3 regions of the Rahnella aquatilis CIP 78.65 genome follow, and region 3 is predicted to be linked to each of the others. Evidence: predicted binding sites of a transcription regulator. Region 3 holds the regulator's gene; each other region holds the start of a gene.
The links. Region 3 encodes PhoB, which activates phosphate uptake and scavenging genes when phosphate is short. Its sites were predicted from a motif close to CTGTCATAAAACTGNCNNAT; they were not measured.
Positions count from the first base shown of each region.

Region 1: the regulator PhoB is predicted to act here: its motif matches at 1,640-1,659, upstream of phoA (alkaline phosphatase).
Region 2: the regulator PhoB is predicted to act here: its motif matches at 1,993-2,012, upstream of glpT (glycerol-3-phosphate transporter).

Region 1 covers NC_016818.1:2,194,619-2,197,889, reverse strand. The annotation lists gene RAHAQ2_RS10095 (pirin family protein) at 1-505, shown strand, start outside; gene RAHAQ2_RS10090 (helix-turn-helix domain-containing protein) at 1,037-1,312, shown strand; gene phoA (alkaline phosphatase) at 1,741-3,171, shown strand.
Region 2 covers NC_016818.1:4,597,041-4,600,311, reverse strand. The annotation lists gene RAHAQ2_RS20815 (ABC transporter ATP-binding protein) at 1-460, shown strand, start outside; gene glpT (glycerol-3-phosphate transporter) at 510-1,862, opposite strand; gene RAHAQ2_RS20805 (hypothetical protein) at 2,434-3,126, opposite strand.
Region 3 covers NC_016818.1:3,684,576-3,687,846, reverse strand. The annotation lists gene sbcD (exonuclease subunit SbcD) at 1-1,154, opposite strand, end outside; gene phoB (phosphate response regulator transcription factor PhoB) at 1,393-2,082, shown strand; gene phoR (phosphate regulon sensor histidine kinase PhoR) at 2,105-3,271, shown strand, end outside.

The sequences.
Region 1 (3,271 bases), 1.5 Mb from region 3:
GCATAAAGATTCAATGGGCACCGGTTCTGTGATTGTCCCCGGCGACGTGCAACTGATGAGCGCCGGTTCCGGTGTGACACACAGTGAGTTCAACCACTCCGGTGAGGAAAACGTGCATTTCCTGCAAATCTGGATTGTACCGTCTGAAAATGGCACCCAACCGGGTTACCAGCAGGTGTCTGTTCCTGAAGCGGAAAAACGCGGCCAGTTCCGCCTGATTATCTCGCCAGCAGGTGACAATGGCTCACTGACCGTGCGTCAGGACATGAAAATTTACGCGGGTTTCTTCGACGGTGCGGAACAGGCTACCTTCGACCTCGACCCTGACCGTTATGCCTATGTTCACGTGGCTCGCGGCAGCATCAAAGTGAACGGCATTGAATTCAGAACCGGTGATGGTGCACGTATCCGTCAGGAAGATAAACTCACCTTCACGGATGGCGACCAGGCAGAAGTCTTGCTGTTTGATTTGCGTCCGGTGGAAGTGAATCATCCGACACGCTGATTATCCGACTCACTAATTGAACGTTTTTAAGCAGGTGTATTACTGGTTTTCCGGCAATGCGCCTGCCCTTTTATTATCCTCGTCCTCACGGACAAAAAAGCCTGCTGTCATTCTCTTCAACAGACCTGTTTCTCTGGAAAGCATATCCCATCTCTGTCGTTATCCAGTTGGTTTATAACCCTTCCTTACGTTATATTCGCCTCGCTGCGTGAAAAAACGCGGCGAGGTTTCGCAGCCTGAATACCACATCGGAAATACATATGTAATAATTATGTATTAGCCTCCGTACACCTGTCAGTTACAGATGCTTGTAATTTGTACATTCTATGGTGACTCTGGCAAGGCAGCCTCCGGGCTGGCCGGCTTCCGATGTGACCGGTACTGCGAACCTTGTCTGAGCCACCACCCTAAGAGTTTCGCAGCTCCAGTGGTGGTTAACTATCACATCGGAGAATACATATGAAACTGCCCCATAGTCCGACTTTTCTGCCGTTTCCTACCTCGTATATTCAGCAGCATGAGGGGGAAACCCTGATTAATCAGGACTGGCATCCCGCCGACATCATTGCCGCACTGCGTAAAAAAGGCACCACCTTGTCTGCGGTTTCACGCGCAGCGGGTTTATGTTCAACCACCTTAGCCAATGCGCTTACCCGCCCGTGGCCAAAAGGAGAATTGCTGATAAGCCAGGCTATCGGCGTGCCGCCTTCGATTATCTGGCCAAGCCGGTATTTCGATAAGCGCACCATGCAATTTGTTGAACGTCCGTTGCGCACGCCGGGTAAGAAACCCCCGTCAGACGAATAACCTCATCATCTCAGGGCGTTGTAAAGACGCCCTTTTTGTTCCTCTCCCTTATTTTTAATGCCCTGAATTCTGCACATCGCAACCATCATTTACCTCTGTTTATGAACGCATTGAAGTGTCTTTTCCTGGTTAGAACCTGCGAAAATCACAAAAGAATTGCGGTAAAAGAGGCAAGACCATCAGAGGGTTTTTATCATTCATAGAGCAACACCTGCCCTGCCTTAGACCTGATTTTTGCGGGCATATATCTTTTACTGACAAATGAGAAAAGAGATAAATATTTCGAAAAAGTGGGAAAGCCAGAGTCGGACTTAAGGGCTCTTTTCATTGTCATTAAAACGTCACAACTCTGACTTAACCTACCGGTAACAAAAAATATCTATATGTGTATTTCTATTTCCGACGGTTTATAAAAAGGAGTTTTAACAATGCAACAATCCGTATCTCTGGTCGCCCGCGCAATCACTGCCGCCCTGCTGCTCTCCGCTTCTGCCACCACCCTGGCCGCTGAAACTGACACGCTGACCGATCGTGCGGCAAAAGGTGTGCTGACGGAACCGGGCGGTGCCCGCCGTCTGAGCGGTGATCAGACCGCCGCGCTGAAGGCTTCACTCTCAGACAAGACAGTGAAAAACGTGATTTTGCTGATTGGCGACGGCATGGGTGATTCTGAAATTACATCTGCGCGTAACTATGCAGAAGGCGCAGGCGGCTATTTCAAAGGCATCGACGCCCTGCCGCTGACCGGCCAGTACACACACTATTCTCTCGATAAGAAAACGCAGAAACCGAGTTATGTGACTGATTCCGCAGCATCAGCCACCGCCTGGGCAACCGGCGTTAAAAGCTATAACGGCGCGATTGGTGTGGATGTAAACGGCAAAGATCACCAGACCATTCTTGAGATCGCCAAAGCTGCGGGTAAAGCCACCGGCAACGTCTCCACTGCTGAATTACAGGACGCAACCCCTGCTGCGCAAATCGCCCATGTGACCTCACGCAAATGCTACGGCCCGCAAGAAACAGCAGAGAAATGCGCCAGCAACGCACTGGAAAACGGCGGACGCGGTTCGATCACTGAACAGTTATTGCAAGCCCGCGCAGACGTCACGCTGGGCGGCGGCAGAAAATCTTTCAGCCAACTGGCGAAAGCGGGTGAGTTCCAGGGTAAGTCCCTGAAAGAACAAGCGCTGGCTCAGGGTTATGTGTGGGTGGAAAACGCAGAACAGCTCAACGCGGTCACGCTGGCAGACCAGAAGAAACCGGTTCTTGGCCTGTTCTCTGAAGGCAACATGCCGGTGCGCTGGCAGGGTCCGAAAGCCACTTATCACGGCAACATTGATAAGCCCGCCGTCACCTGCGAAGCCAATCCGCAGCGCACCGCCGACATCCCGACACTTGCCGCCATGACGGAAAAAGCCATCGATTTGCTGAAAGCCAATCAGAACGGGTTCTTCCTGCAGGTTGAAGGGGCATCAATTGACAAACAGGATCACGCCGCTAATCCGTGCGGACAGTTCGGTGAAACGGTGGATCTGGATGAAGCCGTGCAAAAAGCGCTGGAGTTCGCCCGTCAGGACGGCAATACGCTGGTTATCGTCACCGCCGACCACGCCCATTCCAGTCAGATTATCGAAACCGATGCACAGGCTCCCGGCCTGACGCAGACGCTGACCACCAAAGACGGTGCGCCGATGACCATCAGTTACGGCAACTCAGAAGATGATTCGCAGGGACATACCGGCACGCAACTGCGTATTGCGGCGTTTGGCCCGCATGCAGCGAATGTTGTCGGTCTGACCGACCAGACGGATTTGTTCTTTACCATGCGGGATGCCATGGCGATTAAAGCGCAATAACGTTGAAAATGAGGGTTTTGCTTTGCTCCTCCCCCTGCACCAAACTGGTGTCCACGTTTACGGCTTCAGTTCAAAACCGAAACTATCACAATCCTGAACC
Region 2 (3,271 bases), 910 kb from region 3:
GCTTAACAAAGGTCACATTGAGCAAATCGGCACGCCGGTTGAGCTCTATAATTGCCCCGCCAGTCTGTTTGTCGCCGGTTTTATCGGTACGCCGAAAATCAATGTGATCCCGGCGCGGGTAGAAGACCGCCAGTTATGTATTGACGGGCAGCCGATGTTCCCGCTGGGAGATAAATACCCGTCGGTGCAGGATGGACAAACGGTATCGCTGGCGATCCGCCCTGAGCTGTTGCGCCTCAATGAAGTGACGGATCATGCCTTCGGTGTGTTGGTGGATTTCACTGAGTTGCAGGGTGATTCCACGCTGGTCTACGCGCGCGTTGGCGAACATATCCTGAAAATGAAGTCGTCGAAGCAGCTCTCTTTTGCTAAAAACACGCCGCTCAGGTTCGGGTTTAATGCCGCCAGTATTTTACTGTTTGATGAAGCGGGCAGGCGCATCCTCCCGGACGTTGCGTAAAAACAAAAAGGCACATTTCTGTGCCTTTTCGACGAAGATAAAACACAAATCAGGCATTTTTCGCCAGTTGCGCTTTGTGTTTGTTCTCACTCAGCATCGTCAGTAGCAGCAACAGAACAGCCAGTACGCAACCAGCGATCATCACGATAAAGCCGCCGTCCCAGCCAAAGTAATCGACGGTATAACCCACAATGGCGCTGGCCGCGACCGAACCGCCAAGATATCCAAACAGTCCGGTAAAACCTGCGGCGGTGCCGGCCGCTTTCTTCGGTGCCAGTTCCAGCGCATGTAAACCAATCAACATTACCGGCCCGTAAATCAGGAAGCCGATGGTGATCATACAGGCCATATCAATGCCCGGATTGCCAACCGGATTGAGCCAGTACACCACGGTCGCGATGGTGACCAGCACCATAAAGAACACGCCGGTTGCGCCGCGATTACCTTTGAAGACTTTGTCCGACATCCAGCCGCACAGCAATGTGCCCGGAATGCCTGCGTATTCATAAAGGAAATACGTCCAGGAAGATTTATCCAGAGCAAAGTGCTTCACTTCCTTCAGATACGTCGGCGACCAGTCGAGAATGCCGTAACGCAGCAGATAGACAAAAACGTTAGCCAGTGCGATGTACCACAACAATTTGTTCGGCAAAATGTACTGCATAAAAATCTGTTTCGCCGTCAGTTCCTGCTCGGCAGACTCTTTTACATAGTCCGGCGGATAATCGTTTTTGTATTCTTCAATTGGCGGCAGACCGCAGGACTGCGGCGTATCGCGCATGGTCATGAAGGCAAACACCGCCAGCAGGATAGCGCCGAAAGCAGGCATATACAGCGCCGCATGCCAGTCGTTAAACCATGCCATGCCGAGCAGGAACAGCAGCGGAGGAATACCGCCGCCGACGTTATGCGCGCAGTTCCACACCGACACCACGCCGCCGCGTTCTTTCTGCGACCACCAGTGCACCATAGTGCGTCCGCACGGCGGCCAGCCCATTCCCTGGAACCATCCGCACAGAAACAGCAATACAAACATGATGGCAATGCTGGACGTTGCCCACGGCACGAAGCCCATAAACAACATCACGGCAGCAGCCAGAATCAAACCGGCGGGCAGAAAGACACGCGGATTCGAGCGGTCAGACACAGACCCCATGATGAATTTTGAGATGCCGTAGGCAATGGAAATCCCGGACAGCGCGAACCCCAAATCGCCACGGGAGAAACCCTGATCGATCAGGTAAGGCATGGCCAGTGCGAAGTTTTTGCGCACCAGATAGTAGGCCGCATAACCGAAGAAAATCCCCATGAAGATTTGCCAGCGCAGCCGGCGGTAAAGCGGATCAACGTGAGCCTCATCAACTGGGGCTTTGTGGGGCGCGGGTTTAAAGATACTGAGCATAAATGCCTCCGATGGCATAAATCAGGGCGGACTCATCATGAGCCACAGACGAAATGGCGGAGCCAGGGTGTTCCAAAACGAACATCATTTTAGCCATTCGCGCACAAACGAACTGTGATTTATGACGGAAATGTTACATTTTTATTACAGAGGAAGGCGATTTTGTGAGCGAGGGTGACAATAAGAAACAAAAAAAGCGGAGCCTGAGCTTCGCCTGGCAGGTTCGTGACATATCAAAAGACTCACCCAATATGTGATACATTTTTATTGTGACGGATTGCAGTATGTGTCCTTCACAGAATGCCCGAAAAAACAGGTGGGTTAAATATGAATTGGGGTTGAAATATTTTATACCCTTATATAATCCGAGCGTATGAAGTTTACCTCGAGAATAAAAAAACGAAAACTAGCATCAGCAGGAAAAACACCCCAATTGACTGTATCGCGATATCAGGAAAAAAACTCGCCATAAATACACCGAAGAACACAGTTATAATTAATGGAATGTAAGTCCAGAAAAAATAATGCAGTTGATGTTTAAACCATCGCTTTAAAAAATTAATCATGATGTTCACTTTACCATATCAATTATTGTTTTGGCGACTTCATCATCTGATGTAAGATTCGTGCTAAAGGAGTGAGCTTTCATAAAAAGAGGCTCAACTAAAAAATACATCATTTCTAATTTTCGCATATATAACGCGTAGTAATATGCAGGATTCAGAACCTGCAAACGTTCCGCACTCTCTGCAGCTTCCTGTACGTATCCGTAAAAGCCTATTCCGGCAGCGGCAAGTGCGGACACCTTCCCAATTTTCTGGCTGAAGCTGGTATGAATATTGAATCCAAGGCAAATGGACATCGTTATGCCTAATGCAAATGATTGTGTCGTCAGAGAACTCGTTGATATATTTACGCTTGCTTTCATTAAGGTGCGTTGGATATAGTGTAGTTGGCTTTGGTTTCTATTTTTAATAAGTGATTCGACATAAATCTGTATCATGTCAGATATGATCCTTCTGTCTTTAATTAACTGCTGTAAAGACTCAAGGAATCGAATATCCTCTCGTTTCAGCTTTGCGCAGACATCTTGATAATTCTCCGTAAAACATGAAGTGTAATACACTAGCCTTGTTGCGCCATCCTGAATTCTGTGAGATTGATCGAGAATCTGCTCCTTAACTCCGGTAACCGCTGCATCCAACTTTTTTGCAAGTATTTCATCATTCGCCAACGTATTAATAATAAAATCACTATGGTACATAACTTATTCCTTAAGTTAATTATTCCATTTTATGATATGTGCTGGTTAAAATATATAATAATACTATCAGTTACTCTCTGTTATATACCACTGTACTTCATTGTAAATAATATAACGATATGTTTTCACCTTATAAATGAGGCGG
Region 3 (3,271 bases):
GGTTCATCAGGGGCCGGCTCCAGCGCCAGCCGCCGTTCAAAGACGTCGCTGACACTCAGTTCGCTGAGGGTTTCTTTTTCCTGCTGCCCAATACTGCTGATGCGTTGTTCTTTGCTGCGGCGTAACAATACGACTTCCACCGGCAGATCGGCCGTTAGCGCCTGAATGCGCCGTTGAATATCACTGAGGTAATCCTGCGTGGCGACTTCGATATCCAGCCAGACGGTTTTTTGCGCATCGCCGCCTTCGAACTGCGCCAGTTGCTTTTCAATCTCCGCCAGCGAGCCTTTGATTATCTGCATTGGCTGGAAAACGGGGATTTCCAGTGTCTCGATGGTGTTGAGCGTTGCGCCGTCGAAATCGAGCAGATATACGCTTTTGGCCTTGCTCAGCTCGTCAAAACTCAGGGCAATCGGCGAGCCGCTGTAACGGATATGATGCGTTTTGGCGACGCACTGCGCGCGGTGAATATGCCCCAATGCCACATAATCGACCGGCGGAAAGGCCTGCGCCGGAAACGCATCAAGCGTGCCTATATAGATGTCGCGCACGGAATCAGAGGTACTGACGCCGACAGTCGTCAGATGGCCGGTCGCAATAATGGGCAGCGGCACGCCCAGTTCGTCACGTCTGGCCTGCGCGGCCTGCCACAGTGCGTCATAATGCGCGGCGATGGCTTCCTGCAACGCCAGTTGTTTGTCGCTGCCGGACTGACCGGCCTGGCTGGCGAGCAGATCACGCGGACGTAAAAACGGGATGGCGCACAGTACCGCGCCCGGTTTTCCGTCACGCTGACGGAGCACTAAAACCTGTTCAGAAAGGTTTTCACCGACGGTAGCAATCACCCGCGTGTTCAGGCAGGAAAGTAGCTCGCGCGATTCATTGAGTGTGGCGACGGAATCGTGGTTGCCCGCCAGCACCACCAGCTGGCAGCCGGTGTGTTGTAATTCCACCACGAAGCGGTTATACAATTCGCGGGCATAACTGGGCGGCGATCCGGTATCGAAAATATCGCCCGCGACAATCACGGCATCGACCTGATGTTGCTGCACCTGACCGGTCAGCCAGCGCAAAAATGCCTGATGTTCGGCTGCACGGCTTTTAGTGAAAAAGTACTGGCCGAGATGCCAGTCTGACGTGTGGATCAGGCGCATGAGACTCCCGTATGAACCCTGGATGACGACGATGGGGCAAAGTATAAACGCCAGCGGGGGAAGCTGTCCCCGATAAATCAGACCAATTTCAGCAAGATGGCCGCTAAATAGAAGAAATGTATCTGTCATAGTTGACTGTAATGAACCATTCTTTTCATTCATAAATCTGTCACAAAACTGACGCATAATGGCGCCCGCAATCAAATAAAAGATCGCTAACCTATTGGCAGGACCTACGATGGCTAGACGTATATTGGTGGTTGAAGACGAAGCTCCAATCCGTGAAATGGTGTGTTTTGTACTGGAACAAAATGGCTATCAGGCCGTAGAAGCTGAGGATTTTGATTCAGCGATCGGGCAACTTGTTGAACCTTACCCTGAGCTGATCCTGCTCGACTGGATGTTACCTGGCGGTTCCGGTATCCAGTTTATTAAGCATCTTAAACGTGAAGCACTGACCCGCGAAATTCCGGTGATGATGTTGACCGCACGCGGTGAAGAAGAAGATCGGGTGCGCGGCCTTGAAGTCGGTGCCGATGATTACATCACCAAACCGTTTTCTCCGAAAGAACTGGTTGCCCGCATTAAAGCCGTGATGCGTCGCATCTCGCCAATGGCGGTGGAAGAAGTGATCGACATGCAGGGTTTAAGCCTGGATCCGTCGTCTCACCGTGTGATGGCCAATGAGCAGGCGCTCGATATGGGGCCGACCGAATTCAAGTTATTACACTTCTTTATGACCCATTCCGAACGGGTATACAGCAGGGAACAGTTGCTCAATAACGTTTGGGGCACTAACGTTTATGTGGAAGATCGCACGGTAGACGTGCATATTCGTCGTTTGCGTAAGGCGCTGGAAACCAGCGGACATGACAGAATGATCCAGACTGTTCGCGGTACCGGATACCGTTTTTCAACGCGTTATTGAGTCCTCACAGCGGAGAATCTGTGTGCTAGAACGTTTGTCATGGAAACGATTGGCCGGTGAATTATTTCTTTTTTGCCTGCCAGCGTTAATTCTCGGTATCTTCGTCGGCCATTTCGGCTGGCTCCTTTTTGTGTCGCTGGCTGCGGCACTGGGCTGGAATTATTACAATCAGCTCAAACTCTCACACTGGTTGTGGCTTGACCGCAGCATTACGCCGCCGAATGGTCGCTGGAGCTGGGAGCCGCTGTTTTACGGGCTGAACCAGATGCAGATGCGCAACCGGCGCCGGCGTCGCGAATTAGGTCAGCTCATCAAACGCTTTCGCAGCGGGGCCGAATCACTGCCGGATGCTGTGGTGCTGACCACGGAAGACGGCAATATTTTCTGGTGCAACGGGCTGGCGCAGGATTTGCTCGGTTTCCGCTGGCCGGAGGATAACGGACAACATATCTTCAACCTGCTGCGTTATCCGGAATTCCGGCTGTGGATCCAGACCCGCGATTTCAGCCGGGCGCTGAATCTGCAACTCAATAATGAGCATTACGTCGAGTTTCGCGTCATGCCCTATTCCGAAGGGCAATTGCTGATGGTCGCGCGCGACGTGACCCAGATGCGTCAGCTCGAAGGCGCGCGGCGTAACTTCTTCGCTAACGTCAGTCATGAACTGAGAACGCCGCTGACTGTCTTGCAGGGGTATCTGGAAATGATGGAAGACGCCAAGCTGGAAGAGCCTTTTCGCAGCAAAGCGCTCGATACCATGCAGGAACAGACGCGGCGGATGGACGGGCTGGTGAAACAGTTGCTGACACTGTCGAAAATCGAAGCTTCAGCGAATATTGATTTGCATGAAAAAGTCGATATTCCGGTGATGCTCGGTATGCTCGAACGTGAAGTGCAAACGTTAAGCAACGGCAGGCATGAAGTGGTGTTTCGCATTAATGACAAGCTGAAGGTCTTTGGTAATGAAGATCAGTTGCGCAGCGCGGTGTCGAATCTGGTGTATAACGCCGTCAACCACACGCCAGCCGGTACGCGGATTGAAGTCAGCTGGCAGCAAACGCCGCATGGCGCACAGTTCCAGATCAGTGATAACGGGCCGGGCATTGCGCCGCAGCACCTGCCGCGCCTGACCGAACGTTTCTACCGCGTTGACAAAGCCCGCTCACGCCAGACCGGCGGCAGCGGCCTC